DNA from 4 places in the Micromonospora sp. NPDC093244 genome. Region 3 is predicted to be linked to each of the others. Evidence: riboswitches for the same ligand, from Rfam matches in the RefSeq annotation. Region 3 holds a riboswitch; each other region holds the start of a gene.

Region 1 (7,566 bases), on a different contig from region 3:
GCCGACCGGCTCGGCACCGCACTGCTCGGGCTGCTCGCCGTCGTGGCCCTCGCCGCCGCGCTGGTCCTGCCCGCCGTCGTGGCGCTCGTCGCCAGCCTGCTGGTGGGCGCGGGGGCCGGGGCTGTCGCCCTGGACCTGGCCCGGCGCCGGTTCCGGCCGGCCGCCGGGGGCGGGGCGGTGGCCCGCGCGCTGCGCCGGCACGAGCCGGAGTTCCTGCTCTACTTCTCCGCACCCCCCGGTTCGGAGTACCAGGTCACCATGTGGCTGCCCTACCTGGAACGGATCGGCCGCCCGTTCGTGGTGCTGGTGCGGGAGCCGGAGTTCCTCGCGCCGATCGCCGCCGCCACCGACGCGCCGGTGGTCTACTGCCCCACCCTGCGGGCGATGGACGAGGCGCTGGTGCCCAGCCTGCGGGCGGCGTTCTACGTCAACCACGGCGCCAAGAACAGCCACTGCATCAGGTTCACCCAGCTCACCCACGTGCAGTTGCACCACGGCGACAGCGACAAGGCGCCCAGCGCCAACCCGGTGTCCGGGATCTTCGACCGGATCTTCGTGGCCGGCCCGGCGGCGATCGAGCGGTACGCCCGCGCCGGCGTACGGATCCCGGCCGAGAAGTTCGTGGTGGTGGGCCGCCCGCAGGTCGAGTCGATCGAGGTACGCCCCGAGCCGGTACGCGGGCTCGCCCACCCGACGGTGCTCTACACCCCCACCTGGACGGGGCACCACGCCGACGCCGACTACTGCTCCCTGCCGGTGGCCGAGACGCTGCTGCGGCGGCTGCTGGAGCGCGGCGCGACAGTCATCCTGCGGGCGCACCCGTACACCGCGCAGAATCCGGCCTCGGCCCGGCAGCTCGGCCGGTTGACCGAGCTGCTGGTCGCCGACCGGGCCCGCACCGGACGGCAGCACGTCGTCGGCGCGGCGGCCCGCGAGCTGAGCCTGACCGAGTGCGTGAACCGCTCGGACGCGCTGATCTCCGACGTGTCCGGGGTGATCTCCGACTACCTCTACTCCGGTAAGCCGTACGCGGTGACCGACATGGGCGACGAGGGCGACGGGTTCGTGCGGCGCTTCCCGTTGGCCGCCGCCGGTTACGTGCTGCGGCGGGACATGTCGAACACCGACGAGGTGTTGACCGACCTGCTGGACACCGATCCCGCCGCCGAGGACCGGTGGGCCACCCGCCGCCACTACCTGGGCGACTTCCCGGCCGAGTCGTACGCCGAGGCGTTCCTGACCGCCGCCCGCCGGGAGCTGGCGCCGCAGCGGACGCTCACCGCCCCGGCGGCCGTGTAGCGCCTCAGCGGTACGCGTCGAGCAGGGCCAGCACCGCCGCCGGGTCCTCCACGTGTGCGTTGTGCCCGAGCCCGGGCAGCGTGACGACCGGGACGCCGTACTCCTTGAGCTGCGCGTCGGTGACCATCGGGTCGTGCTCGCCGCGGGCCAGCACCACAGGCACGTCGGTGGCGGCGATCAGGGCGGCCAGGTCGGGCTCGCCGACGGCGAACGCGCCGGGATCCATGGCGAGGCGCCACCGGCCGTCGACCTGCCGCAGCCCGGCGTCCACCACCGGATGGTCCGGTGGGAGCAGGCCGACCAGCCCGGAGACCCGCAGGTAGCGGCGTGCCGCCTCGGTGCGGTTGGCGAACCAGCTGACCGGGCGGGCGGCGAGCGCGGCGGCGCGGTCCAGCTCGGCGGGCGACCAGACCGCCTTGATGCCCAGCCCGACCACCGCGTCGACGGGCAGTCCGGCGTCGCGGGCGGCCAGCGCGAGACCGACGACGCCGCCGAGCGAATGCCCGAGCACGACGAGCCGGTCGTCGGCCGCGGGCGATCCGGTCGGCAAGACCAGTGAAGGAGTACGACGGCAGCGGCGCCGACCAGCCGTGACCGGCCAGGTCCGGGGCGAGCCACCGCGCGGCCCAGTGCTGCTCCAGCAGCGGCGCCCAGGGCAGCCACACGTCGCCGCTCGCCCCCATCCCGTGCAGCAGCAGCAGGATCGGTCCGCGACCGGCTTGACCACCCGATTCATCCGCCACGGCCGCAGTCTCCCACGGTTCGCGGCCCGGAACGAGAGTCGAACGCGGACCCGACCGGCGGTGATCCACTGTAGAGTGCGGCGCCTGGACGGGCATCGTCGTCGCGGGAGGGAGCCTCCGTGCTCAGAAGGCATCGATCAACACTGGTGGCGGCGGTGGCCGTCGTCGCCCTCGGCGCGGCACCGGGCGCGCCCGCGCTCGGCACACCGTCGGGCGCAGCGCCGCACGGCGCGGCTGTCGCGGCGGCCGACCGGGTCCTGCGGGTCTACAACAACAACATCGAGAACCTGGTGGTGAACAACGCCGACGGGAGCTGCACCCGGATCTCCGGACCGGACCACCTGACCTCGATCCTGGTCGACGACGCCGGACGCACAGGCACCAGCGGTGTGGTGGCGCCGGACCTGCTGATCGTGCAGCAGGTGCGCGGCACCGGCCAGGCCGAGGCGTACGCCGACCAGCTGTCGGCGAAGTTCGGCTACCCGGCTGGCACGTACGGGGCCATCGTGGCCTGGGCGGACCCGGAGCCGTGGGGCAGCACGCACAAGTGCAGTTCCCAGTCGCTGGGCGACCTGAAGAAGAAGCAGACCAACGCGATCATCTGGAACACCAGGACGCTCAGCCTCGCCGCCGGCGACATCTCCAAGTACTGGAGCGCGGGCTGGCTCAAGCCGGGCACGGCGTACGCCAACGGCGCCGGGTGCACGCTGTACAAGCCGCCGAACAGCGACCCGGACAGCACCGACTACTACAAGTGGAAGCGGACCAGCGCCATCGCGGCCCGGTTCACGATCAGGGCGACCGGCACCAGCGTGTTCGCGGCGACCATGCACCTGCCGCAGGAGAACCGGCAGAACGCGTGCGCCGGCGACGGCGACCGGGGCATCGCCAACAGCGGCATCCACCTGGGCGCGGACGCGACGAGCCTGTTGAACGCCTCCACGATCCGGATCGTGGGGATCGACGCGAACCGCACGGGCATCGCGGCCAGCACGCTGAGCGGCTACGGCATGACCGGCTACGGCTCGGCCGCCACCAGCGGGTCCAGCAAGATCGACTATCTGTTCGTGAAGGGCACCGTACGGCCGTCCAGCATCGGGCACACGGTCAGCGGGACGAAGTCGAACCACCTCGCGCTGTACGGCTTCATCGACTACTGAGCACGACACGAAGACGCCGCGGGCGCCGACCCCTCGTGGGGGACGGCGCCCGCGGCGGTCCATCCGCCTGGGTCAGGCGGAGTAGCCCCGGGTGGCGATCCAGTTGGCCAGGTCGATCGTGGTGATCCAGTACGACGCGTCGGCCGCGTTCGCCGAGTCGGCGATCCGCACGGTCCGGCCGTTGTCCCGGTAACCCACCACGGCGATGTAGTGCCCACCGCCGTAGGAGTGCCAGCCGCCGTTGGTGTCGACGGCGTCGCCGGCGACGTTGGCCACCACGCCACGGCCGTCGGTGATGGCCTTGACGACGTCGGCCTGGAGCTGGTCCATCTGGGCCGGGCTGGGCGAGCCCGCGAACATCCGGGTCCGGTACGGGGAACCCTTCACCTCGGCGTTGAGCACGCGGGTGGTGTCAAGTGCCGAGTTGGTGCCCATCTCGGTGGTGCCCAGTTCGGCGGCGAGTTCGTTCTGGGTGCGGTCGATGCCGCTGGCGCTGAGCGCGTTGCGGGTGGCCGCCGGACCGCAGTTGTAGTACGTGTTCTGCGCCTCGTAGTCGTAGTCGAGCACCTTCGTCGCGGGCGGCTTCGGCGGTGTCGGCTTACGGGTGAGGTCCGGGTTGCCGCTGGCCTTCGCGGCGGGTGACGCGGCGCTGGTGGCCGGGGCGGCGCTGCTCGGCGCGGCGCTGGCCGAGGGGGACGCGACGCGCGCCTGGCCACGGGAGGCGGCAAGGTCGCTGCGCATCTCGGCGACTGTGGTCGCGCTGTGCTGGCCGGCCGGGGCGTCGTCGGTGTCGGTGAGCAGGACACCGGAGGTGGCCGCGAGCGCGAGGGCCGCGGCGGAGGCGGCGACGATCTGGTACGGACGTTCGGTGGTGAGACGGCGGAGCTGACGCTTCAGGGTGTGCTTCACGGGGTCCTCCACGGTTCGGGGGGAGAGCGGCACACCGGGGCCGAGCCGGTATCCAGGCAGGCGCCAGCGCGCGAACCGTGGTCCGCGGATGGTGAACCGCTCGAGGGGAACGCCCGGCGCTGCCGGGCGGGAAGGGCGATGACCCGGGGGTCAGCTCACCAGACGGATGAGCGGGGGCACCGCCGCGCCGTGGAGGCGGGGGAACAAGCAAAGGGTGGAGAGGTGCTGCACGAGGATGGAACTCCTTCCGACACCGCCTACCGGGTTAGCTGACGGATTCGGGCGGGAAGATCGCCCTACCGCGGGCCGTGGCTCGCGGATTCACCCCGGACTTACTGGTGGGTCCCCGGTTCGTTGATCACGATTGAGCGGGTCGGCGCGGCGTCGCCTCTTGCGATCGGTAACCGCACCGGACGGGACGACACTACTGGCCGGTGCGTACGCCTGCCAAGCCGCGTCCACCTGCGTAAACATCATTCTGGGCGACAATTTCTGCGCGTATTGCCGATGACGTGACTCGATGGGACAACCGGTTACGGCGACGCCTGTGGTCGACAACCGGACAGGCCGTCGACAACGACGTCGGATTCGTGCGAACAACGGGCCCGATCGCGTCGAGCGCCCGATTTTGCGGGCCCGTGACCGGGCTCACGTCACAGATCGGGCTCAACCGACGGGCCGGCTCAACTGACGCGCGCCGGGCGCCAGCGGGCCACCGCGGCCTGACGTACCGCACCGGTCGCCGCCCGGCGGGCCGGCGCCGGGCCGGGCCGCAGTCGGGCCGCGGCCGCGTACGCCTCCTCGGCGAGGGTGCGGGCCGATTCGGCGGCCAGTTCCGCGTCCCGCCAGGCCGACCGTTCCCGCTCGGCGGCGACCCGGTAGTCGGCGAGCCTCGCGTCCCTGATCGCCCGGGCGAGCAGCACCTCCTGCTCGACGGGGTGCCGGCGGGGATCCCAACCCCGCCGGTGCCCGAACACGTCACCGAGCTGCCCCATGGTCAGCTCCCCGCGCCAGTACGCCGCCATCGCGGCCCGGTGCAGGTACCGCTCCCGGGCGGCGTACTCGGCCGGGGTGTGCGGGGTACGCGGGGTGGGCAGCGCCCCGGCGCCGGCGAACCGACGGGCCACGGTGTCCGCCTCGTCGTACCCGGCCCAGGCCCGCTCGGCCTCCTCCTGAATGACCAGCCAGTCAGCCCGTCGCCGTCGGGCGGTCTGCGCGGCGCCGGCGGCGGCGACAGCCACCTCCTCGGCGTACCGGCGCCTGTCGGCGGCTGCGGCGGCTGCGGCCTCCCGGGCGGTGGGCGCGGTCGGGCCCGGCTCACCCGTCGGCCCGTCCCGCTCCGGGCGGGCGACGAGAACGGCGGGCACGCTCAACGCCAGCAGGAACAGCACCGACCAGATGGCGGCGGCCTGCGGTACCTCGGTCAGGAACTGGTAGAAGACAACGGTCTCCATGATCGACACCTCGGAACGACAGCGATGCGACGGTGAGCCGCACGGGCCGGGCGGGTCGTGGCGTGGCCACGGGCCGACGGGTGCGGGTGGTTGATCGACAGGCGCGGCGGCGGGACGCTCGTCCCGATGGCTCAGCGGGAGGGCGGGGCCCGGGGTGCCCGGCTGGCCGGGCCGCGGGCGTGGGGCCGCCACTCGGACCGGGCAGCGCTCGCCGCGGTGACACCCGTGGCGGCGGGCAGGATGCCGGCGGCCAGCCGGGCGGGCTGCGGGTCGACCGACCGGGTCGAGGTGTGCCGGTCGGCGACGTCGGCGGCGACGACCGAGGGCAGGTGCCCGATGGCGACCACGCCGATCAGACCGGACGGCGTTCTCGGGCCGGTGACGATGCCCGGCGTGACGGTGGCCTGCCGAGTGATCGGCCCGCTGGCGGTGAACGTCGACGCGGCGTCGGCGGACGTCGGGGAACCGGCGGAGGCGGGCGACGCGCCCGCGCCGAGCGCGAGGGCGGCGACGACGGCGAGGCTGGTCAGCACCCGTGTGGCCCAGCGCGCCACCCACCACAGGGGACAGGTGAGCGCGACCGGAAGCACGTCCTCACGCTACCGCCGTCGCCGGCCGGACGCACCGACGCCGGGCGTGTCGGGTCACGCCGCGCCGACCAGCGTGGACGATCAGCGCGAGTCGGCGTACGTCGATCGGTCCTCGGGCCGGGGCCCGGCGGCCGGCGCGTTCCCGGCCTGGTGGGTGGGTTCGTCAGCGCCTGTGGCTGGTGTGCGCGGACGCGGAACGGCCGACGGGTGGGCCCGGCGGCTCGGGGCGAGCCGGCGCATCATCGGTGTCTCCACGAAGCGGTGCAGCAGTGCGGCGAGGACGAGGTTGACCGACAGGAAGCCGAGCACCACAGCCGGGCCGCGCCACCCGCCGAACCCGGTCCCCCAGTCCCCCGTCCACCGCAGCACGCTCGTCATCACCAGCACGTGCACGAGGTAGAACGCGAACGAGACCTCACCGAGCCAGACCAGCGGGCGGGACCGCCACGGCGAGCGTCGGCCCCGCACGTCGGCGTCCGCCGCGGCGGTGATCACCAGCAGGTACGCCACGGCCAGCAGGGTGGTCCACAGCTCGGCGCGGATCCACTGTGCCGCTGCCACCCAGGTGGCCACGAAGATCGCGCTCGCGACGGTCAGGCCGGGACCGCGCCAGAGGCCCCGGCGCATCAGCTCGGCCGCCACCGCGCCCAACCAGAACTCCAGCGACCGGGCCGGCGGGAAGATCTGGGTGAACCACCAGCGGCTGTCCTCCGGCACCAGGTGCTGGGCCGGCCAGAGCGCGAGGATCAGCAGCGGCAGGGCGACGACAAGCGTCCACAGCAGCGCGGGACGGGCCCGGCGCAGCAGCGGCAGCACCAGCGGCAGGCACAGGTAGAAGAAGAACTCGCAGGACAGCGACCAGCTCACCGTGTTGATGCTGTAGAACCAGCCCGGCCTGGGGTCCCAGGCCTGCAACAGCAGGAGGTTCTCCAGCGCGACGGCGGGCAGGACGGGGTCGGCGAACCACCAGGCGACAAGCAGCGCCGCCGCCCACAGCACCAGGTGGTTCGGGTAGATCTTGGCGACCCGCCGGCGCCAGAACGTCCGCCGGGAGTCGCCCGGGCGGGCCGACCAGACCAGCACGAACCCACTGAGAACGAAGAAGAACTGCACCCCGGACAGGCCGAGGGTGAACAGCGCGTCGACAACCGCCTTGTAGTCCGGCTCGGCGATGATCCGCATGGTGCCGGCGTGGAAACCGAAGACCAGCAGCGCGGCGATCCAGCGCAGCCCGGTCAGCGAGGGCAGCCGGGTGACCGGGGCCGGCTGGGCCGCCGGGACGTCGGTGGTGCCCGTCATGCCGGTCGCCTGACGATCAGCAGGGTCACCAGCACGTACGTCTCCTCCTCGGCGCGGCGTCGGACGGCGCGACGGCGACGCCCGCGACGACCCGGCAGGGCCGCACCGGGGC
Region 2 (7,566 bases), on a different contig from region 3:
CCTCGTAGCTCAGGCGGGCGATGTGCGCGGCGAGCCAGTCCAGATCGTCGCCGCCGACGAGCAGCACACACCACCCGTCGCGGTCGTCCTCGACGCGGCCCACCTGCGGCGGCACCGACGCCCGCACCTGGTCGGGGTGGGCGCGTACCCGCACCCGGGCGACGTACCGGTACGGCGACCCGGTGACCGACCGCTGCACGAAGGCGACCGGGTCGGGATGCGCGCGGGGCCGGAAGCGCCAGGTCGTGGCCACCGCCGTACGCATCCGGTCCAGTCGGAACGTGCGCCAGTCGGCCCGGTCGACGTCCCAGGCCATCAGATACCACCGTCGGCCGGTGGTGACCATCCGGACCGGCTCGACCGTCCGCTCGCGCTCCCCGTCCCGTCCCGGGTAGCCGAACCGCACCCGCACCGCGTCGCGGCAGGCCCGCGCCAGCATCACCAGCAACTCCGCGTCGATCTCGACGACCGGCCCGATGAGGGTATCCGTGGAGCCGTGCACCGCCCGCACCTCGGCGCGCAGCCGTGACGGCATCACCTGGTCGAGCTTCGCCAGCGCCCGCAGGGCCGCCTCGCCCGCCCCGGCGACCGTGCCCCCGGACGCCAGCCGCAGGGACACGGCGGTCGCGATCGCCTCCTCGTCGTCCAGCAGCAACGGCGGCAGCCGGGTGCCCGCGCCGAGCTGATAGCCGCCACCGACACCTGACACCGCGCGCACCGGATACCCAAGTGTCCGCAGGCGTTGCACGTCGCGGCGGACGCAGCGGTCGGTGACCCGCAGCTGCGCGGCGAGGTCGGCGGCCGTCCAGGACGGTCGTCGTTGCAGCAGCGCGACAACCGCAGAACCCGCTCGGTGGTCGCCTCGACACTCACCCGCCGATCGTTGCACGGATCGAGGAACGATCCTGTCCGCGATTTCCGGGAGGCTGGGACCATGACCGACGAGATCAGGGGAGCTGCCATGCCACGCGACGTGCAGATCACGTTCGACTGCGCCGACCCGGCCGCGCTGGCCAGGTTCTGGGCCGAGGCGCTCGGCTACCGGCTGCAGGGCCCGCCCGGCGGCTTCGAGTCGTGGGAGCAGGCACTCGACGCGATGGGCGTGCCGCCGGAGAACCGCAACGACGCCTCGGCGGTGGTCGACCCCGAGGGCTCCCGACCACGGCTGTTCTTCCAGCGCGTACCCGAGGGCAAGCAGGTCAAGAATCGCGTCCACCTGGATGTCCGCGCGGCGCCGGGCCTCGCCGGGGACGAGCGGATGGCGGCCCTCGAAGCGGAGGCCGAACGGCTCGTCGCGTACGGCGCCACCCGGCTCGCCCGACACGAGCCCGCTCCCCCGCTGGGTGCCGGCCACCTCGTCATGGCCGACCCCGAGGGCAACGAGTTCTGCCTCGACTGATCGGCACGTGACCGCGTTCGCCCAGGTCACTACAGTGGCGACAGGCACTATGCGAACATGTGTACGTGTCGCCCGGGGCCACCATCCTGCACGCCGACCTGGACGCCTTCTACGCGTCGGTCGAGCAGCGCGACGACCCACGCCTGCGGCGACGCCCGGTGATCGTCGGCGGCGGGGTGGTGCTCGCGGCCAGCTACGAGGCGAAGGCGCGCGGCGTCCGCAGCGCCATGGGCGGTCGGCAGGCGCGCCGGCTGTGCCCCGACGCGATAGTGGTGCCGCCGCGCATGTCCGCGTACACGGTGGCGAGCCGGGCGGTGTTCGAGATCTTCCGGCGGACCACCCCGCTGGTCGAGGGGCTCTCCATCGACGAGGCGTTCCTGGACGTGGGCGGCCTGCGCCGCCTGGTCGGGCCCCCGGCCGACATCGCCGAGGGTCTGCGTCGGGAGGTCCGCGAGCAGGTCGGCCTGCCCATCACGGTGGGCGTGGCGCGGACGAAGTTCCTGGCGAAGGTGGCAAGCGGGGTGGCGAAACCGGACGGGCTGCTGGTGGTCGCACCCGACGGCGAACTGGCGTTCCTGCATCCGCTGCCGGTCGAGCGGCTCTGGGGTGTCGGTCCGATCACCGCTGCGAAGCTGCGCGAACGCCGGATCCGTACCGTCGGCGACGTGGCCCGGCTCGGTGAGGCGGCGCTGGTCTCGCTGCTCGGCGGGGGCGCGGGCCGGCACCTGCACGCTCTGGCCCACAACCGTGACCCCCGGCCGGTGCAGGTGGGCCGCAGGCGTGGGTCGATGGGCGCGCAGCACGCGCTGAGCCCCGCCCCGCACGCGGCGGCCGAGCTGGACGCGATCCTCGCCGGCCTGGTCGACCGGGTCACCAGGCGGATGCGGGCCGCCGGACGGGCCGGCCGCACGGTGGTGCTGCGGCTTCGCTTCGGCGACTACACGCGGGCCACCCGCTCGCACACGGTGGGCAAGGCGACCGCGGACACCACTCAGGTGCTCGCCGCCGCACGGGCGCTGCTGCGGGCGACCCGGCCCGAGATCGACAGGCGGGGCGTGACCCTGATCGGCGTCTCGGTGGGCAACCTCGACGACAACCCGGTCCAGCCGGAGCTGCCCTTCCAACCCGACCCCGGCACCGACCTCGACGCGGCGGTCGACGCGGTCCGTGACCGGTTCGGATCGGCGGCCCTCACCCGGGCGGTGCTGCTCGGCCGCGATCCCGGCGTCGAGATGCCGCTATTGCCCGACTGATGGTCTCTTGGCGGCCGAGTTTCTGCGATCGGTGACACATCACAGCAGGTCGGCGGTTTAGCCGACCGCCCACGGGTGACCCTTGAGGGGACCAGCCTGACGAGGGGGACCCACGATGTCCGACGACACCAGCAACCGACCGAGCCGTCGCGTCGAGCGTCCGCACGACGTGACCGACCCGCTGCTCTGGCAGCTCGCGGTCGACGTGCTGAGCGCCCACGAGCCGGACGACGAGGGGCACTGCCGCAATCTCCAGTGCGCCGGCCAGGGGTGGCCGTGCGAGGCCCGCACCGGCGCCGAGCACTCGCTGCGGCTGGCCCGCGGCGAGTCCACCTCGGTCGAGACGACAGTCGACGACGTACGGGACGAGAGCCGCCCCGGCTGGCCCGGCGGGACCGCGCCGCGCTGGGGCCGCAACGCCGGGCCGCTGCCCGCGCAGCAGCGAGAGCAGAAGGCGTCCGCCACCGCGGCCTGACCGCTACCCGCGTCGTCACACACGAACGCTCGGCCGGTGACCCGGCCGAGCGTTCGTGCGTCGTGCGTCGTGCGTCGTGCGTCGTGCGTCGTGCGTCGTGCGTCAGAGGCTGAGCCGCTGACCCGGGAAGATCAGACCCGGGTCGGCGCCGATCAGCTGCCGGTTGCGCTCGTACAGCGCTTGCCAGCCGCCGGTCGAGCGCTGGCGGTCGGCGATCTCCGACAGGGTGTCGCCCGGCTTGACGGTGTACGTCTCGCCGCCCGCCGCGGGCGCGGTGCGCTCGTGGTCGCGCGTCGCCGGCTTCTCGCCGCGCGACGGCCTGGGCTTCGAGCTCGACTCCGTCGACTTGGTCGACTTCGTGGCGGAGCCGCCCGACGAGCCGCCCTTCTTGCCGCAGGTCGGCCAGGCGCCGATGCCCTGCCCGTCGAGCACCTTCTCGGCGACGGCGATCTGCTCGCCGCGGCTGGCCAGGTCGGCGCGTGCGGCGTACTTCTTGCCGCCGTAACCGGCCCAGGTGCTCTGCGAGAACTGCAAACCGCCGTAGTAGCCGTTACCGGTGTTGGTCTTCCAGTTGCCGCCGGACTCGCACTTGGCGATCGCGTCCCAGTTGACGCCGGCCTGCGCCGGGGCGGCCGGGCCGAAGAGGGCGACAGCACCGGTGACCGCGCCGACGGCGAGGGTGCCGACGGCGAGGCGGCGGGTGGTGACCCGTCGATGACGGGGCGTGTGAGCAGAAGTCATGAGTTTCCTCCACGCCGGCGAGGTGAGCTGTCGGGTTCGGGCCGAGGAGCCCGGCCGCGCGGTGGCGGCTTCACCCCGAGGTGACGTGCACCGGAAAACCTGGGTCCCCCGCTCCTGCCCGGTGGACTGGGTTCCGACGACCGGGGGCAGGATTTGGCGTTGCCGGCCGTGGTGTCCGCAGTGGCGAACCCGACCGACGTTAGGCACGGTCGGTGACGAACGCCCACTCGCTGTGAAGTTGTTCACCGGGCAGCGCTCGGCGTTGCGCCCACCGGTTGCGGGCCTCGCGGCACTGTGCAGTGACCACGATGGACCGTTTGCGATCAGCGCTCGGGGCGGAGCCAGGCGACGATTCGACGCAGCAGCTCGACGTGGCCTGGCGACTCGTACGACCGGCCGTCGTGGCCGAGGGCGCTGTAGACGATCCGGCTGTCCCCTGCCGTGCGGGCCCAGACGAGCGGGTGGAAGACGCCGTCCTCCCGGTGCCCGTAGAGCGGCTCGATGTGGACGCCGTCGACCCGTTCCAGGTCGGTGTAGCGCTCGTCGAAGACCTCGATGTCGCCGAGCCCCTCGGTGATCGGATGCGCGACGGCGGTCCGCCGGATGAGACTGGAACCGATCGGCGGATGGAACGAACGGCCGTGCTCCCAGGCGGCGCCGATCGTGGCACGCCAGCTCGGCACCCGGGGAAACGCGAGGGTCGCGCTGTGGACGGCGAGCAGGTTGCCGCCGCCGGCCAGGAAGCCGTCGAGAACGAGCCCGAGGAGCGCGTCGTCGGGGACCGGGGAGGACCGGTCGGCGCTCGCGTTCACCACCAGCAGTCGGGCACCGTCGAGCGCGGTCGCGAGCCGGTCGACGGACGTCATGACGGCGGCACCACCGATGATGTCCGCGAGGATGGCGCTGGTCTGCGCCAACGGGTGCCAGGGGTCGCCGTGCGGCCCCTGGCCGCTGAAGATCACGGTGTCGACAGGCACGAGCCCTCCCGGAATCGACGTTCGGGCAGAGATCAGGGTCGCGTGCCGGCGGGGCCCCTGCCGGGTGCCCCGCCGGTCGGAGCGACTACAGGGTGCGGGCCAGCCGGTCGGCGAGCGTCCGGGTGAAGCGGGCCGGGTCGGCCAGTTCGCCGCCCTCGGCGAGTACCGCCAGGCCGTACAGCAGTTCGGCCGTCTCGGTCAGGGTCTCGGAGGAGTCGCCCTGCTCGTGGGCCTTGCGCAGCCCGGCGACCAGCGGATGACCCGGGTTGATCTCCAGGATCCGCTTGGTGGACGGAATCTCGTGCCCCATCGCCCGGTACATCTTCTCCAGCGTCGGGGTGAGATCGTGCGCGTCCCCGACGACGCAGGCCGGTGAGGTGGTCAGCCGCGACGACAGGCGGACCTCCCGGACACTGTCGGCGAGGGTGGTGCCCAGCCATTCGACGAGCGCGGCGAACTCCTGCCGCTGCTGCTCACGTTCGGTCTCGGCCTGCTGCTTCTCCTCGTCGGTGTCCAGGTCGACCTCGCCCTTGGCGATGGAGCGCAACTGCCGGCCGTCGTACGTGCCGACCCGCTCGACCCACACCTCGTCGACGGGGTCGGTCAGGAGCAGCACCTCGTGGCCCTTGGCCCGGAACGCCTCCAGGTGCGGGGAGTTCTCGATGGTGGCCCGGGAGTCGCCTGTGGCGTACCAGATGTCGCTCTGGCCGTCCTTCATCCGCGAGACGTAGCCGGCGAGGTCGGTGGGCTCGGCCGGGTCGTTGGTGGACGCCACCGACAGGATCTCCAGCAGGGTGTCCCGGTTGTCGGTGTCGTCGATCAGCCCTTCCTTGACGACAGTGCCGAACTCGTTCCAGAAGGTGCGGTACCGCTCGGGGTGGTTGGCCTTGAGGTCCTTGACCGTGGCGAGGACCTTCTTGACCAGACGGCGGCGGACGATCTGGATCTGCCGGTCCTGTTGCAGGATCTCGCGGGAGATGTTCAGCGACAGGTCGTGCGCGTCGACGACGCCCTTGACGAAGCGCAGGTAGGTGGGGACCAGCGCCTCGCAGTCGTCCATGATGAACACGCGCTTGACGTAGAGCTGGACGCCGCGGCGGCCCTGCGGGGCGAACATGTCGAGCGGGGCGTGGCTGGGCAGGAACAGCAGCGCCTCGTACTCGAAGGTGCCCTCGCCCTTCATGTGCACGACCTCGAGGGGGTCGGCCCAGTCGTGGCTGACGTGCTTGTAGAACTCGTTGTACTCGGCGGCGTCGACCTCGTCGCGGGGCCGCGCCCAGAGCGCCTTCATCGAGTTGAGGGTCTGCACCTCGCTCGTGGCGTCCGCGCCGTCGGCGCCGGGGCGTTCGACGGTCATCCGGATGGGCCAGGCGATGAAGTCGGAGTAGCGCTTGACGATCTCGCGGAGGGTCCACTCGGAGGTGTAGTCGTGCAGGTTGTCCTCGGTGTCGGCGGGCTTGAGGTGCAGGGTGACAGACGTGCCCTGCGGCGCCTCGTCGACTCCGTCGACCGAGTACGTGCCCTCGCCTGCGGACTCCCAGCGGGTGCCGCCGGTCTCGCCGGCCTTGCGGGTGAGCAGGGTGACCCGGTCGGCGACCATGAACGCGGCGTAGAAGCCGACGCCGAACTGGCCGATCAGGTCCTGCGAGGCGCGCGCGTCGGCGGACTCGCGCAGCTGGCGCAGCAGCTCGGCGGTGCCCGACTTGGCGATGGTGCCGATCAGGCCGACCACCTCGTCGCGGCTCATCCCGATGCCGTTGTCCCGGACGGTGAGGGTGCGGGCGTCCCGGTCTACCTCGATGGCGACGTGCAGGTCGTCGGTGTCGGCGACGAGGTCCTTGTCGACCATGGTGGCCAGCCGCAGCTTGTCCAGCGCGTCGGACGCGTTCGAGATGAGTTCCCGCAGGAAGACGTCCTTGTTCGAGTAGATCGAGTGGACGACCAGTTGGAGGAGCTGACGCGCCTCGGCCTGGAACTCCAACGTCTCGGCCTGGTTGCTCACACCGTCTCCCTTCTGTCACGTGCGGAGGTTCGCGCAAAGGATACGAGTCGTCACCGGGTGGGCGGTGGGGGCGTCCGGGTCGTATTCCCGATCCGGGCGCGCCGTCCTCGTGACATAGCTGACTTTGGCTAACAGAAGCCAGCACGGATAGCCTGACGCCCATGAAGATCTCTGGAAGCACCGCCCTCGTCACCGGCGCCAATCGTGGATTCGGCCGCCACCTCGCCGCCGAACTCGCCTCCCGGGGCGCCACCGTCTACGCCGCCGCCCGCAACCCCGACACCGTCGACCTGCCCGGCGTGACGCCGGTACGCCTCGACATCACCGACCCCGCCTCGGTGGCCGCCGCCGCCGAGCTGGCCGGCGACGTGAACCTGCTGATCAACAACGCGGGCATCGACACCCGGACCGACCTGCTCGACGGCGACCTGGACCTCGTCCGGCTGGAGTTGGAGACCCACTACATCGGCACCCTGTCGACGATCCGGGCGTTCGCGCCGGTCATCGCCGACAACGGCGGCGGGACGATCCTCAACGTGCTGAGCGTCCTGTCCTGGTTCGGCTCCCCGGCCCACCCGGCCTACAGCGTTGCCAAGTCCGCCGAATGGTCGATGACAAACGTGCTGCGCGTCCAACTCGCCGAGCGGGGCGTCCGGGTCGCCGGCCTGCACGTCGGCTACCTGGACACCGACATGGCCGCCACTGTCACCGGCCCGAAG
Region 3 (7,566 bases):
ACGGCACCTCGGCGAGGAAGGTGACGCCCGGGCCGGGGCGGGTACGGCCGTCGCCGGGCGTCCCGTCCGGGTGCACGTGCAGGTACGCGAGATCACCCCGGCGCAGCGCCACCAGGTGCCCGTACGCGCCCAGGTAGGGCTCCAGGTCGGTGACCGGCTGCCCGTCCCGGCTGACCGTCAGGGTGAGCGGCGAGGTACGGCCGGGCTGCGGCTCGCCGGCCAGGGTGACCGTGTAGCCGTCGACGCTTGTGCTTGTCGCCGGGGCGGGCAGGGGCCGCTCGGTCAACTCGCCGGGGACTGTCACGTCCACCCCAAGGGTCAGCGGTTCGCCACCGGTCGGGGTGAAGTCGGCGAAGGCCCGCCACTGCCCGGGACCGGCCAGTGGGGTGGCGACCCGCCAGGTGCCGTCCGAAGTCAGGTCGGGGTGGACGTGCCGGAAGCCGGAGAGGTCCCGGCGGGCCACGATCAGGTGCATCCGCTTGTCGTGTGCGACGTCGTAGCTGGTGACCGGGCGGCCGTCCGGGCCGTCGACAGTGAAGGCGAACTCGCCGGCCGGGGCGGCGACCGGGGCGAGGGTGTACCCGCGGTCGGAGACGAGCAGGCCGCCGGGGAGCCGGTCGACCGGTTCGTCGTGCTCCCCGTCCGGGTGGGCGGCGTCGCCGTCGTGCCGGATCTCCGCGGCGGGCACGCCGGGGTCGACCACGCGGCCGACCCCGTACGCCGTGCCGAAGACCGCCACGAGACCGAGGGCGAAACCGCCCAGTCGGGTCACCGTGTTCACGCCGGACCTCCGGATGACCCGTCCACGAGCTCGTAGCCGGCCTCGTCGACGGCGGCCCGGACGGATGCCACGTCCAGCGGCTGGTCGCTGCTCACGGTGACCTGGCCGCTGGCGAGGTCGACCTGGACGTCGCGTACACCGTCGAGGGCGCTGACCTCGGCGCTGACCGCGCTGACACAGTGCCCACAGGTCATGCCCTGCACCTGGTACGTGGTGTTGACCATCAGACCGTCTCCTCTGCCTCGCTACCGGTACCCGGTGGGGGTATCCGCCAGTTGGACCGTACCATACCCCCCAGGGGTAGGCTATCCTGGTCGGCATGACCGCACCCACCCCGATCCGCGGGTACACCGCCAGCAAGGACCAGCTGCTCGCGCGGCTCCGCCGCGTCGAGGGCCAGGTCCGGGGCATCGAGAAGATGGTCGACGACGACCGCTACTGCATCGACGTGCTCACCCAGATCTCCGCGATCCAGGCCGCCCTCGACAAGGTGGCGCTGGGTCTGCTCGACGGCCACGCGCGGCACTGCATGCACGAGGGCGCCGCCGAGGGTCGGGCCGACGAGATGGCCACCGAGATGATGGCGGCTGTCGGCCGGCTGATGAAGCGCGGCTGATGCCCCTCAGTCCGACTCCGGGTCGAGCCGGACCCGGCGCAGCAACTGGGCGTTGAGCGCCACCACGACCGTGGACGCCGACATCAGCACGGCGGCCAGCGCCGGGCTCAACGCCACCCCGGCCCAGGCCAGCACCCCGGCCGCCAGGGGCAGCGCCACCACGTTGTAGCCCGCCGCCCAGGCCAGGTTCTGCCGCATCTTGCGGTACGACGCCCGGGACAGCCGCACCACGGCGCCCACCCCACGCGGGTCGGACGAGGCGAGCACCACCCCGGCCGACTCGATCGCCACGTCGGTGCCCGCACCGATCGCGATGCCCACGTCGGCGCGGGCCAACGCGGGTGCGTCGTTCACCCCGTCACCGACCATCGCCACGGTCAGCCCCCGCCGCTGGAGGTCGGCCACCCGGCCGTCCTTGTCCGCCGGCAGCACCTCGGCGAAGACCTCGTCGACACCGGGGCGGAACCCGAGTTCGGCGGCGACCGCCTCGGCCACCGGCCGCGCGTCCCCGGTGATCATGGCGATGGTCCGGACGCCTTCGGCGCGCAGCTCGTCGACTGCCCGTCGGGCCTCCGGACGCACCTCGTCGGTCAACGCGAACGCGCCGAGCACTGTGTCCGGCAGCCGCACCAGATGCAGCACCGCCGCACCCCGCGCCGACCAGCGCCCGGTCGCCGTCTCCAGGTCGGCCGGGAGCGACACCCCCAACTCGCGAAGCAGCGCCGGCCCGCCCACCGCGTACTCCGTACCGTCGACTGTCGCCTGCACACCGCGGCCCGGCAGCGACCGGAACCCGTGGGCCGGGGCCGGACCTGCGGACCCGGCCGCCGCGACTATCGCCCGGGCCAGCGGATGCTCGCTGTCCGACTCGACGCCTGCGGCGATGCGCAGCGCCTCGTCCCGCTCCACGTCAGGCGTCACAGTCATGTCGGAGACGGTGTGCTCGCCCCGGGTCAGCGTGCCGGTCTTGTCGAAGAGCACCGCGCCGACGGTCCGCATCCGCTCCAACGCCAACCGGTCCTTCACCAGGATCCCGGATCGCGCGGCCACCGCCGTGGAGAGCGCGACGACAAGCGGAATGGCCAGGCCGAGCGCGTGCGGGCAGGCGATCACCAGGACGGTTACCGCGCGGACCACCGCCTCGTCGGTCCGCCCCAGCGCCGTCCAGACCAGCACGGTCAGCACGGCGGTGCCGGTCGCGACGTAGAACAGCGCGGCGGCGAACCGGTCGGCCAGCAGCTGGGCCCGACCGCCCGAGCGCTGTGCCTGGGCGACCATGCGCTGGATGCCGGCGAGGGCGGTCTGCTCACCAAGCGCCTCGACCCGGACCCGGACCGCCGAGTCGGTGGCGACAGTGCCCGCCACGACCCGACCGCCGGCCGCACGAGCGACCGGCCGCGACTCGCCGGTGATCATCGACTCGTCCAGCTCGGCACCGCCCTGGACGATGACCCCGTCGGCCGGCACCCGGCCACCCGGGCGGACCAGCACCACGTCACCCACCCGCAGCGCGTCCACCGGCACCGGTTCGACCCGGCCGTCGGCGGCCACCCGCTCGGCCTCGTCGGGCAGCAGCGCGGCAAGCGCCGCGAGGGCTCCCCGGGCCTGCCCGATGGCCTTCATCTCCTGCCAGTGCCCGAGCAGCATGATGGTGACAAGCGCCGCCAACTCCCACCAGAAGTCCAGGTCGAACGCGCCGACGCTGGTGGCCAGCGACGCGGTGTAGGCGACGGTGATCGCCATCGCGACAAGCAGCATCATCCCCGGTGCCCGGTCTCGCACCTCCCGGACCGCGCCGACCAGGAACGGCCAGCCGCCCCACCAGAACACCACCGAGCCGAGCGCCGGCCCCACCCAGGAACTCCCCGGCACGTCCCAGCGCGGACCGAGCCGGTCCGCCACGAGGTGACTGGTCAGCACCACAGGCACGGTGAGCACCAGGCAGACCCAGAACCGGCGGCGGAACATCGCCGGATCGTGACCGGCGTGCTTGTCGTGCCCACCGTGCTGCTGACCGTGCGGACCATGTGGTGACTCAGCGTGCATGACTCCACGATCCCGGGCCGCGCCCCGCCACGCGGGCGGTTCGGGGACCCCGACACTCCGCCACGACCTGCGTCCCACAGCCTGTGTGGTTAGCATTCCGACGATGGCCCTCGGATCACGACGCTGCGCAGCCCGGCACCGGTGCCGCCGCGACACGGCGGCGCTCCCCGCCGGTCCGACCAGTCGTTCACCGTACGTGATCAAGCGATCGGCATCCCGCGATCCGCCGCGCCCGTCACCGCATTTCCGCGGCGACGGTGAACCGACCGGCCCACCGGCACGTACCCCGCATCGGATTCGTTGGGAGTCTCGCATTGGGTTCCGACCACAGCCGTTCCGTTCCGTCCGCCCCTCCCCGGGTACGGCGGATCCTCGTCGCGACCGTGGTACCCCTGTTCGTCGCCACGGTGCTCGCGGCTGTGGTGCTCTGGCCCCGGGGCGACTCCCCGCAGACCGGCGGCGGCGCGGACGTCCCGCGCTACCACGGCACAGTGACCCGCGTGGTTACCGAACCGTGCCCGCCCACGCCGCAGACCCCGGAGGGCACGCCGAACGCCGGCGACGGGCGGTGCGGCACGGTGGACGTCCGGGTGCAGGACGGGCCGAGCGCCGGGCAGCAGGTCCAGACACCGGTACCGGACGGCCCCGGAGCACCCCGGGTCGACGTCGGCGACGAGGTGATCCTGGTCGAGCTGACCGACCCCGCCGACCCCGGCGCCAGCAACTGGAACATCGCCGAACACCAGCGCGGCACACCGCTGGTGTGGCTGGCGGTGGTCTTCGCCGCCGCGATCGTCGCGTTCGGCAGGTGGCGTGGCCTGGCCGCGCTCGCCGGGCTGGCCGCCAGCTTCGCCATCCTCCTCACCTTCGTGCTGCCGGGCATCGCCGCCGGCCGGTCACCGCTTGTCGTCGCGGTGGTCGGTGCCGCCCTGATCATGTTCGTGGTGCTCTACCTGACACACGGGGTGACCGCGCAGACCTCGGTAGCTGTCCTCGGCACCCTGGGCAGCCTGGTCCTCACCGGCGTGCTCGCCACCATCGCCACCGCAGCCACCCACCTCACCGGTTTCGGCAGCGAGGACGCCACCACGCTGTCGATGTTCCAGGCCGACGTGGACCTGCACGGCCTGCTGCTCGCCGGGATCATCATCGGCTCGCTCGGGGTGCTCGACGACGTGACGGTCACCCAGGCGGCCACCGTCACCGAACTGGCGAACGCCAACCCGGGGCTGACCCGGTTGCAGCTGTACCGGGCTGCCACCCGGGTCGGCCGGGCGCACATCGCCTCCACGGTCAACACGATCGTGCTGGCGTACGCGGGCGCCTCGCTGCCCCTGCTGCTCCTGCTCACCGCCGACACGCGCCCCCTCGGACAGATCCTCACCAGCGAGTTCCTGGCGCAGGAGATCGTCCGCAGCGCCGTGGCCACCCTCGGCCTCATCGCCGCCGTGCCGCTGACCACCGGGCTGGCCGCGGTGGTGACCGCCGCCGGCCGGTCGGCTGCCGAGCCGGCCGAGGGCACCCCCGCTCCCCGGCCCCGGCCGGACCGGGCGGAGGCGTTGGCCGCGCTCAGCTCCCCACGTACTGGTCCACCCCACGAAGCGGACCCGGCGCCTGCCACACCCCCGCCCCCCGCCACCGACAGGTGGCCAGAGACGAACAGGAGCACGGAGACGGCATGGTGACACTCCTCAGCGTGACCAGATCGGGCATCCGGCCTGAGAACCGCATCACTGGTCACTCAACGCCATGGCGATATGACGCTTTTGGTGGGCATCGGGACGTAGCTCAGGGGGTCGACTCTCGGGTAACCTCGCTGCCGGTCACCGCCGAAGGCGCGAATCGGCGCCTGCGGTGCCACCGCCCAATCGCCAACCGGCGAGCCGGGAACCCAGGTACGTGGGGTGAATCCGCGTCAGCGGTAGGGGCCACTTCCGCCCCGAACCCGTCAGCTAACCCGGTCGGCGGTCGACGGAAGGGAACATCGTGACGGCACCCCTACGCCGCTGGTTGACGCCCGTGGTGGCCGTGATCGCCGCACTGACCGTGCTCGCCGGCCCCCTCCCGGCGAACGCTGCCCCGACGACGCCGACGCCGTCCGGGCACGAGGAGGACGGCGAGCCGACACTGCTCACCGACGTCATCGAGAAGACCAACCGGGACTACGTGGCGGCCAAGTCCCAGCTGGACAAGTCCAAGAAGCGGCAGCTCGAACTGGCGCAGGAGGTCGACCGCGCGAAGGCGGATCTGGAGGCGCTGGCGCCGCAGGTCGCGCAGATCGCCGCCCAGTCGTACCGGACCGGGCGGATCGGCGCGATCGCCATGCTGCTGGAGAGCGACGCCCCCGACTCGTTCGTCCGCCGGGCCGCCATGCTCGACGAGATGAACATGGTCAACGAGAAGAAGCTCGCCGAGGTCAACGAGGTGAAGGCCCGCGCGGAGCAGGCCAAGCTGCAACTCGACGCGGAGGTCCGGGAGCAGCAGAAGCAGACTGCCCTGATGGCGAAGGAGAAGCGCGACGCGGACAAGGCGCTCGCCCTCGTCGGCGGGAAGGGCTTCACCGGAGGCCTGGTGGACGCCACCTCGCCGGTGGCCCGGATCGGCCCGGGGCGCACCGCCGACGGCGACTGGAAGGCGCAGTCGTGCAGCGAGGACGACCCGACCACGTCCGGCTGCGTCACGCCGCGCACGCTGCACGCGTACAAGGAGGTCAAGCGGGCCGGCTTCAACCGGTTCGTGGGCTGCTACCGCTCCGGCGGGCCGTGGGAGCACCCGAAGGGCCGCGCCTGCGACTGGTCGTTGCAGAAGAGCGGCTTCAGCCCGTGGCACAACGACGACACCCGCATGTACGGCAACAACGTCGCCGCGTTCCTCATCCGCAACGCCGACCGCCTCGGCATCTACTACGTGATCTGGAACCGGCAGATCTGGTTCCCGGCGACCGGCTGGAAGTCGTACAGCGGACCGTCGAACCACACCGACCACGTACACATGTCGCTGCTCTGACCCACCCGCTCAGCTGATCGAGGGCCGTCCCGCACCGTGGGGCGGCCCTCGTCGCGTCAGGCGGCGGCGGGCGTCGACGGCCCGTCGGGTACGTCGAGCGAGGCGACGCCCGCCGGAACGGCCGCGACCGGGCGCACCACACCGGCGGCGAGCCGGTACGACACGCCCACCACCGCGCACCGTCCCCGCGTCACCGCGTCGGCCAGCACGGACGACTGTTCCAGCAACGCCTCGACGGTCTGTGCGATGTGGATGTCGACGATGCCGTCGATGTCGTCGACACCGTCGGCGGCGGCGCGACGGAGGCTGGGCAGCACGGCGTCCACGACTGCGCCCAGGTGCCCTTCGGGTGCCACGCCGGTGGCGGCGACCTCACGGGCCGCCTGGACCGCGCCGCACGAGTCGTGGCCCAGCACCACTACGAGCGGGGTGCCGAGCACCGTCACCGCGTATTCCACGCTGCCCAGCACCTCCGGGCCGGTCGTGTGCCCGGCCGTGCGGACCACGAACAGGTCACCCAGCCCCCGGTCGAAGATGATCTCGGCGGCGAGCCGGGAGTCGGAGCAGCCGACGATCACCGCGAACGGGTGCTGCCCGTCGGCCACCGCGGCCCGGTGCCCGGCGTCCTGGTTGGGGTGGCGCGGGGAGCCGCTGACGAAGCGCCGGTTGCCGGCGGCCAGCTCGGCGTACGCCAGGGCCGGCTCGGTGATCGTCGACGACTGGTCGGCGCTCCGCTGCGGACCCGGCTGCCCGCCGGGTGCTCCGGGAAGGCTCATTCCCGCACCTCGTTTCCACGCATCTGACCTGGTCAGCCGGGTGTTCGACCGGCCGGTGGCGGGCGCTGGCCCGCTCCACGGTCACACGCACCACAAGATGCGTCAAGGTATGCGTGATATAGATTTCATACGTTGACGGCCAGAGTCGCTCCCGCGACGCCGCCCCGGAGGCAGGGCCGGCGAGCCTCGATGGCAGGGTGACGAGTGGGACGGACAACCGGAGAGGCGGTCCCACGATGACGGGCACGGCAACGGGTGCGACCGGCGGCGGGCGGAACTGGACGTTCCTCACCAACCACGGGCACGTTCTGCTGGCCATCGCCCGGGACCCCACGGCCCGG
Region 4 (7,566 bases), on a different contig from region 3:
GCCGCCGGCCAGCCGCCCCGGCTCCGGCGTCGCGCCCATCGGCGCCCCCGACGACCCCATGCCGTTCAGCTTGGCCCGCCGTGCGCGGTTCGCGGGCGGGGTCGGGAATGTTCGCCACGGCGCGATTGACGTGGTCTGATGGCGGGTAGCCGGTGTTACCGCCGGGTATCCCGGTGCTGATGGTGCCGGGCGGCCCTGGGGAGGTGGCGATGCCGGAGCGTTTCGAGGTCGGTGTACCCGACGGCGTGCGGCTGCACGTCGAGGTGACGGGGCCGGCAGACGCCGAGGTCACTGCCGTCCTGCTGCACGGCTGGACACTGGACGGGCGGGCCTGGCACCGGCAGGTCGAGGCGCTCACGGCGGCACCCGGCGGCGAGGCCGTGCGGGTGGTCACCTACGACGCGCGGGGGCACGGGCGGTCCAGCTGCATGGCGCTGCCGACCGCGACCCTGGAACAGCTCGGCGACGACCTGGCGGCGGTGCTCGACACGGTGGCGCCGACCGGGCGGGTCGTCCTGGTCGGGCACTCGTTGGGCGGCATGACGATCATGGAGTACGCGCACCGCCACCCCGCGCACTTCGCCGCCCGTACGGCCGGACTGGTCTTCGTCTCGACCACCGCCGAGGGGCACACGCACACGGTGTACGGCCTCTCGCCCCGCATCGCCCGGCTGATCCGGCTCGCCGAGACCACAGGCGCCGGGGTGCTGGCCCGGTGCGGGTCCTGGCGGGCGCCCCGGGCACTGCTGCGGGCGCTGCAACCGAGCATCAGGTGGATGCTCTTCGGCGACAGGTGCGAACCTGCCGACATCCGGCTGGTCACCTCGGCGGTGGCCCGCGCCTCGCTGCGCTCGATAGGCGGTTTCCGGGCCTCCATCGGCGCCCAGCACCGGCTGGACACCCTCGCCGCGCTTGCCCACCTGCCGGCCGCCGCGCTCGTCGGCGACCGCGACCGGCTGACCCCTCCCCCGTGTGCCGAGTCGATCGCCGCGGCGCTGCCGGCCACCGAGCTGACCGTGTGCCCCGGCGCCGGGCACATGCTGATGATGGAACGCCCGGACGAGGTGAACTCCGCGTTGACAGGGGTTCTGCGTCGCGTACTCGCCGGGGCGCCGATGGGCGGCGCGACTCCCGCCGGCGCGGGCGCCTGAGCGCACGTTCGCGCACCTCGGGCGCGGCGGGCCCGGCCCGGGGCCGTACCCTTCTGCGGTTGGCCCGCGCGGTTCGCGCCGTCTGCCGGCGACATCGAAGGAGCGTGCGTTGACCGACCAGACCGCCCTGGAGCAGGAGATAGCCGTCGAGCAACGGCACCTCGACCGGGTGTACGCCCGACTGGCCGAGCTGCGCCGGTCGGCGGTACGCGCCGAGCGGGACGGCTACCGGATGGCGCGGGTGGGCACGTTCGGCGCGCTCGTCGAACGCGACGCGATGGTCTTCCACGCCGCACAGCGGCGGCACACCCTCGACGCCGAGCACGAGGGGCTGGTCTTCGGCCGGCTGGACCTGCGGGACCGGCAGACGCTGCACGTCGGGCGGCTCGGCATCCGCGACGAGGACGCCAGCACGCTCGTCGTCGACTGGCGGGCGCCGGCCGCCGCCGCCTTCTACCAGGCCACCCCGAACCAGCCGCTGGGCGTGGTGCGCCGCCGCACCATCCAGTCCCGTGGTGAACGGGTCACCCGTGTCGAGGACGACCTGCTGGACCCGTCCGCCGCCCCGGAGGGGATGACTGTGGTCGGGGACGGCGCGCTGCTGGCCACCCTGTCGCGGGCCACCGGCCGGGGCATGCGCGACATCGTGGCGACGATCCAGCGGGAGCAGGACGAGGCGATCCGCTCGCCCGGTTCCGGTGTGACGATCGTCGCCGGTGGTCCGGGGACCGGCAAGACGGCTGTCGCCCTGCACCGGGCCGCCTTCCTGCTGTACTCCGACCGCAGCCGGTACGCCGGCGGCGGCATCCTGGTGGTCGGCCCGTCGTCGGTCTTCGTCGAGTACATCGCCTCGGTGCTGCCGTCGCTCGGTGAGGACACCGCGACCCTGCACTCGTTGGGCACCCTCTTCCCGGGCATGACCGCGACCCGTACCGACCCGCCCGAGGTGGCGGCGGTGAAGGGCTCGCTGCGGATGCGCCGGGTGTTGGAGCGGGCGGTCCGCGACGCCGTGCCGGGCGGGCCCGGCGAGCTGCGGCTGCTCTACCGGGGTGCGTTGCTGCGGCTGGACCGGGCCGAGCTGGACGCGATCCGGGACCGCGCGCTGCACCGGGGCGCCCGGCGCAACGAGGTGCGGCGGGCGGGCTTCGACGGGGTGTTCGCCGCGCTCTGGGCACAGGCCCGCCGGCTGAACGTGGGCCGGTTGCCGGAGCAGCGGGCCTTCGAGGACGAGATCGCCGAGCGCACGGAGTTCCGGGAGTTCCTCAAGGGCTGGTGGCCGCGACTGCACCCCCGGCACGTGCTCGGCTGGCTGGCCCGGCCGGACCGCCTGCGCCGCTACGCGGGCGGGATCCTCTCCGGCGCGGAGATCCGGTTGCTGGGCGCGGCGTACCGGGAACTGGACTCCGCCGGGTTGACCATCGCGGACGTGGCGCTGCTCGACGAGTTGGACGCACTGCTCGGCAAGCCGGCGCAGCCGGCGCGGGCGCGGCGCGACCCGTTCCAGCTCGCGGGCGGGGTCCGGGAGCTGAGCACCTTCGGCGACCGGCAGCGCGCCGCGCGGGCGGCGGCCCGGGAACGGCCGGCGGACTACCGGGAGTACGCGCACGTGGTGGTCGACGAGGCGCAGGACGTCTCGCCTATGCAGTGGCGCATGATCGGTAGGCGCGGCCGGTTGGCGTCCTGGACGGTGGTGGGCGATCCGGCGCAGACGGCGTGGACCGGTGACCCGGAGGAGCTGACCCGCGCGCGGGACCAGGCGCTGGGCCGGCGCAAGCGGCACGATTTCACGCTCACCACCAACTACCGCAACTCGTCGGAGATCTTCGCGGTGGCGGCGGCGGAGATCCGCCGGCTCTACCCGGACCTGTCGCTGCCGACGGCCGTGCGTTCCACGGGGGTCGACCCGGTCGAGCTGATCGTGCCCGCCGCCGGGTTGGAGACGGCCGTCGTGGAGGCGGCCGCCGGTCTGCTGGCGGAGGTGGACGGCACGGTCGGCGTGATCACGCCGGTCCCCCGCCGCGACGAGGTCGCCGGCTGGCTGGGCACGCTTGGCGCACCGCGCCTGCAGGTGGTGACCAGCCTGGAGGCAAAGGGCATGGAGTACGACGGGGTGGTGCTGGTCGCCCCGAGCGAGATCCGGGCGGATCCGGGTGCCGGGGTACGCACGCTCTACGTGGCGCTCTCCCGGGCCACGCAGCGGCTCACCACCGTCGACCCGACCGGCTGATCAGGCCCCGACGAGCACCGTCGGGGCGGGTGCCGCCGTATAGTTGCACACATAGCGATGTGCGCATACATTTGACCGGGTCCGACTGGCGGCGGAGGGTGGGTTTCGTGGGCGCAGGTCATGACCACCACCACGCGTCGGTCGCCAATGCCGCACACCAGCACCGGGGACGGCTCTGGGCAGCGTTCGGGCTGCTCGCCGCCCTGATGGTGGTCGAGGCGGTGGCGGCCTTCCGCACCGGCTCGCTGGCTCTGCTCTCCGACGCCGGGCACATGTTCACCGACGTGCTCGGCATCGGCATGGCACTCGCCGCGATCACCGCCACCCGCCGGTCGACAGGCGACCCGCAGCGCACCTTCGGCCTCTACCGCCTCGAGGTGCTCGCCGCGCTCGCCAACGCCGTCCTGCTCTCCGGCGTGGCGGTCTACGTGGTGATCGAGGCGATCCGCCGGTTCGGCGACCCGCACGAGGTGCTGGCCGGCCCGATGCTCGCGGTCGCCGTACTCGGCCTGCTCGCGAACGTGGTCGCCTTCGCGCTGCTGCGTGCCGGCGCGCGGGAGAGCATCAACCTCCAGGGGGCGTACCTGGAGGTGCTCGGCGACCTCCTCGGCTCAGTCGGCGTGATCGGCGCGGCGCTGCTCATCACGGTCACCGACTGGTGGTGGGCCGACCCGCTGGTCGCGGTCGCCATCGGCGTGTTCATCCTGCCGCGCACGTGGCGACTCGGCCGGGCCGCCGTCCGCATCCTCGTGCAGGCTGCCCCGGAACACCTCCAGGTCACCGCCGTACACGACCGGCTCGCCGCAGTGCCCGGCGTGGTCGAGGTCCACGACCTGCACGTCTGGACGCTCACCTCGGGCATGGAGGTGGCCTCCGCGCACCTGACCATGGCGCCCGGCGCGGAGGTCGGCACGGTGCTCAGCGCGGCGCGTACCGCCCTGCACGACGACTTCCGGATCGAACACGCGACGCTCCAGATCGAGCCCGGCGCCGCGCCCGGCGCCTGCGGCTCGGTCGAATGGTGACTGCGTTTCGAGAAGTACGTTCGCATTTGCCCGAGTTTTTGGTCATGACGCACGCACCGTCCGTCACATCGGCTGCAAGCGCCCCACCTGCCCCGGTAGGCTCGGTCCCGGCCTCCACCAGGCGGCGCCCTCCCGGCGCCGGTGGCGGCCGCCGCCTAATCGCCCGAGCGGGCGAACCGGGGAACCATGTTCCTGGGGTGCATCCGCGTCAGCGGTAGGGATCTTCCGTCCCGAACCCGTCAGCTAACCCGGTCGGCGGCTGACGGAAGGACATGCGTAGTGGCACCAGCACGACCACCCGCCGCCCGCCTGGCGGCCCTGATCGTCGCGATGCTCGCCCTCGGCGTCGCACTCCCGGCCGGGGCGGCGGCCGCTCCCCCGACCACCCAGCGGGCCGCCGCGGCACCCGACAGCGACGAAGAGGGCGGCACCCCCGCGCTCCGCGCCCAACTGGAAGCCGCCAGCAAGGGCTACCTGGACGCCAAGCGCGCCCTGGACACCTCCGTGCAGCGGCAGCAGCAGCTCACCACCCAGCTCAAGACCACCGAGGCCGAACTGGAGGCCCGCAGCGGCAAGGTCGGCGAGATCGCCGGCGTCGCCTACCGCACCGGCCGCCTCGGCGCGATGTCGGCGCTGCTCAACAGCAACACCCCGGAAGGCTTCATGGACCGGGCCGCCGCGCTGGACGCGGTCGCCGCCAACGAGGACCGGGTGCTACGCGACCTGATCGCCACCAAGGACGAGGCCACCCGCACCCGGGTCGCCCTGGACGGCGAGATCCGCGAGCAGCGCAAGCAGGTCGCCGTGATGGCCAAGCGCAAGGAACAGGCCGAACGGGCCCTGACCGTGGCCACCACACCCAAGCCGCAGACCACCTCCGACGGCGGCTCCAACCGGGGGACGTCCAGCGCGAACGCCACGGCCGCGACGCGCAACTCCGACGGCTCCTGGCCCTCGGAGTCGTGCAGCGTCGACGACCCCACCCCGGCCAGCGGCTGCATCACCCCGCGGACCCTGCACGCGCTCAACCAGGCAAAGGCCGCCGGCTTCACCCGCTACGTCTCCTGCCACCGCTCCGGCGGCTCAGGCGAACACCCGAAGGGTCGGGCCTGCGACTTCGCCGCGCAGAAGAACGGCTTCGGCGGTGACGCCACAGGCGGCGACAAGACGTACGGCAACAACCTGGCCGCCTACTTCATCCGCAACGCCGACCGGCTCGCCGTGCTGTACGTGATCTGGTACCGGCAGATCTGGCTGCCCAGCAGCGGGTGGAAGTCGTACAGCGGGGCGGGTGGCGACCCGTCCAGCGACCACACCAACCACGTGCACCTGTCGGTGTACTGACCCCACCCGTGGCCGGCGCCCCGAACCGGGGGTGCCGGCCACGGGTACGTCAGCGGGCGTACCCCTGATGTCGCCGACGGTCGGACGACCCGGCGGCGGCCCGGCGGCAGCATCGTTCCCATGCGACTTCCGCCCACGGCCCGCAAGGCACTGCTCACCCTGCACCTGGTCACCTCCCTCGGCTGGCTCGGCACCGACCTGGTGCTGCTCACCCTCGGCGTGGCGGTCCAGCGCGGCGCCGACCCGGACACGGTCTACCCGGTCACCGCGCTGCTCGGCACCGTGCTGTTCGCGCCGCTGAGCGTGCTGGTCTGGCTGATCGGCGTGGCCAGCGCACTCCTCACCCCCTGGGGACTGCTGCGCTACCGCTGGGTGCTCGTCAAACTCGTGCTCACCACGGTGATGGTCGGGCTGGTCCTGTTCCTGCTCACCCCGAACCTGCGCCACGCCGGAGCCCTGGGGGCCGCACTGCCCGCCCGGGACCGCGCCGACCTGGTGATCGCCCCCGCCGTCTCGACCAGCCTGATGATCATCGCGACGGTGCTCTCCACCTACAAGCCCTGGGGCCGCCGCCCCATCCGCCCAGCCCGCCCCACCAGCGCAGCCCAAACCGCCCGCGCCGGTCGCACCGGTCGTGATCGCGCCGACCGCGCACGCCCTGCCACCCCCGCCGCCCTTGCCGGACCGGCCAGACCCGCCGGCCCTGCCGCCCCTGCCGGAGCCGCCGGAGCCGCCGGAGCCGCCGGCCATGATCGCGCTCGATCCAGGAAGTAGTGGCCTCGGCGTCGTGGGACGCCACTACATCCTGGATCGAGCGCGATCTTGCGGGAGCGCACCCGCCCGCCCGAGCAAGATCCGCGCAAGTTCAGGGATGTTGCTGCCTCCAGCGCGCCGGAGGCAGCAACATCAGGGAAGCTGCGCGGATCTTGGCGGCACGGCCGCAGGGCGGGCGCGGCGCGGCGGGGCGGGGCGCGATGCGGCGGCGCGGCGGCGGCGCGGGCGGCGGCGCGGCGGGGGCACGGCGGGCGGGGCGGCGGGGGCGCGGGCGGCGGCGCGGCGGGCGGGGCGTGGAGGCGGAGGGCGGCGGGCGGAGGGGCGCGGAGCCCAGCGAGGGCGCGGAGGCGCGGCGGGGCGGGGCGCGGCGGGGGCGTGGAGGTGGGTCAGGCGGGGGGTGGGGGGTTGCTGGCGAGTTCGAGGGCCGGGCCGAGGCGGCTGGCGAGGGCGAGGTGGGCGGCCCGGGCCTGGCGGAACGCGTACCGGAACAGCGGGGCGGGAGCGCTGAGGGTGATCTCGACGTCCACCCGGAGCAGGCCGTCCGATTCGGGGCGTAGGCGGGTGTGGTTGTGCACCGTGGTAGCGGGCCACTGGCGGGCCACCATCACGATCTCGTCGTCGTCGCTGGTGAGCACGTCCGCCTGGTAGGTGGTCCGGAAGCGCAGCGGGCCGGCCACCAGCCGGTCGCTGATGGCGTAGCTCGCCAGGGCGCCGGGGCGGGGCGGCAGTTGTCGGACGTCCACGATCAGTGGGTGCAGTTCGCCCTGCCGGGTCAGGTCGCTGAGCAGTGCGGCGGCGTCAGCGGCTGAGCACCGGGCCTGGACGGTGTAACTGAAGGTATCGCGCCTGAGCACACCGTCTCCCGCCGTCGCTTGTCGCCCGATCGTGCCGTACACCGATCGGGCTGGCAACGCCCGTCGGACAGCGGCCGATGCCACGTCGGCCGCCAACTGTCCCATTAAGATCGGTTAGTACGGAATTACTGACCGTGACGGAGGGCGGATTCATGAACGGTGGCGACAGGTGAGCGGGCACGTGATGGTCT

Evidence for each region. Region 3 has a riboswitch for cyclic di-AMP ahead of AB0N27_RS15035 (hypothetical protein). Riboswitches for the same ligand answer to the same signal wherever they lie in the genome.
Region 1: another riboswitch for cyclic di-AMP. It lies ahead of AB0N27_RS20345 (C39 family peptidase); the one in region 3 lies ahead of AB0N27_RS15035 (hypothetical protein).
Region 2: another riboswitch for cyclic di-AMP. It lies ahead of AB0N27_RS29365 (transglycosylase family protein); the one in region 3 lies ahead of AB0N27_RS15035 (hypothetical protein).
Region 4: another riboswitch for cyclic di-AMP. It lies ahead of AB0N27_RS01200 (hypothetical protein); the one in region 3 lies ahead of AB0N27_RS15035 (hypothetical protein).

The regions. Positions count from the first base shown of each region.
Region 1 is NZ_JBFBEO010000003.1:382,060-389,625, forward strand. It holds gene AB0N27_RS20325 (CDP-glycerol glycerophosphotransferase family protein) at 1-1,299, shown strand, start outside; gene AB0N27_RS20330 (alpha/beta hydrolase) at 1,304-1,849, opposite strand; partial or broken gene AB0N27_RS20335 (hypothetical protein) at 1,902-2,138, opposite strand; gene AB0N27_RS20340 (hypothetical protein) at 2,162-3,202, shown strand; gene AB0N27_RS20345 (C39 family peptidase) at 3,275-4,123, opposite strand; cyclic di-AMP (ydaO/yuaA leader) riboswitch at 4,351-4,492, opposite strand; gene AB0N27_RS20350 (hypothetical protein) at 4,795-5,565, opposite strand; gene AB0N27_RS20355 (hypothetical protein) at 5,697-6,155, opposite strand; gene AB0N27_RS20360 (acyltransferase) at 6,237-7,454, opposite strand.
Region 2 is NZ_JBFBEO010000011.1:35,417-42,982, forward strand. It holds gene AB0N27_RS29345 (YafY family protein) at 1-889, opposite strand, end outside; gene AB0N27_RS29350 (VOC family protein) at 962-1,399, shown strand; gene dinB (DNA polymerase IV) at 1,465-2,652, shown strand; gene AB0N27_RS29360 (hypothetical protein) at 2,768-3,127, shown strand; gene AB0N27_RS29365 (transglycosylase family protein) at 3,230-3,868, opposite strand; cyclic di-AMP (ydaO/yuaA leader) riboswitch at 3,866-4,037, opposite strand; gene AB0N27_RS29370 (ThuA domain-containing protein) at 4,192-4,845, opposite strand; gene htpG (molecular chaperone HtpG) at 4,931-6,847, opposite strand; gene AB0N27_RS29380 (SDR family oxidoreductase) at 7,009-7,566, shown strand, end outside.
Region 3 is NZ_JBFBEO010000002.1:1,044,727-1,052,292, forward strand. It holds gene AB0N27_RS15010 (hypothetical protein) at 1-781, opposite strand, end outside; gene AB0N27_RS15015 (cation transporter) at 778-1,005, opposite strand; gene AB0N27_RS15020 (metal-sensitive transcriptional regulator) at 1,101-1,397, shown strand; gene AB0N27_RS15025 (heavy metal translocating P-type ATPase) at 1,404-3,443, opposite strand; gene AB0N27_RS15030 (YibE/F family protein) at 3,758-5,128, shown strand; cyclic di-AMP (ydaO/yuaA leader) riboswitch at 5,295-5,425, shown strand; gene AB0N27_RS15035 (hypothetical protein) at 5,430-6,449, shown strand; gene AB0N27_RS15040 (carbonic anhydrase) at 6,506-7,225, opposite strand; gene AB0N27_RS15045 (helix-turn-helix domain-containing protein) at 7,462-7,566, shown strand, end outside.
Region 4 is NZ_JBFBEO010000001.1:254,178-261,743, reverse strand. It holds gene AB0N27_RS01220 (carbonic anhydrase) at 1-60, opposite strand, end outside; gene AB0N27_RS01215 (alpha/beta hydrolase) at 210-1,151, shown strand; gene AB0N27_RS01210 (AAA family ATPase) at 1,261-3,378, shown strand; gene AB0N27_RS01205 (cation diffusion facilitator family transporter) at 3,486-4,403, shown strand; cyclic di-AMP (ydaO/yuaA leader) riboswitch at 4,546-4,677, shown strand; gene AB0N27_RS01200 (hypothetical protein) at 4,734-5,747, shown strand; gene AB0N27_RS01195 (hypothetical protein) at 5,868-6,521, shown strand; gene AB0N27_RS01190 (SRPBCC family protein) at 6,908-7,375, opposite strand; gene AB0N27_RS01185 (PfkB family carbohydrate kinase) at 7,545-7,566, shown strand, end outside.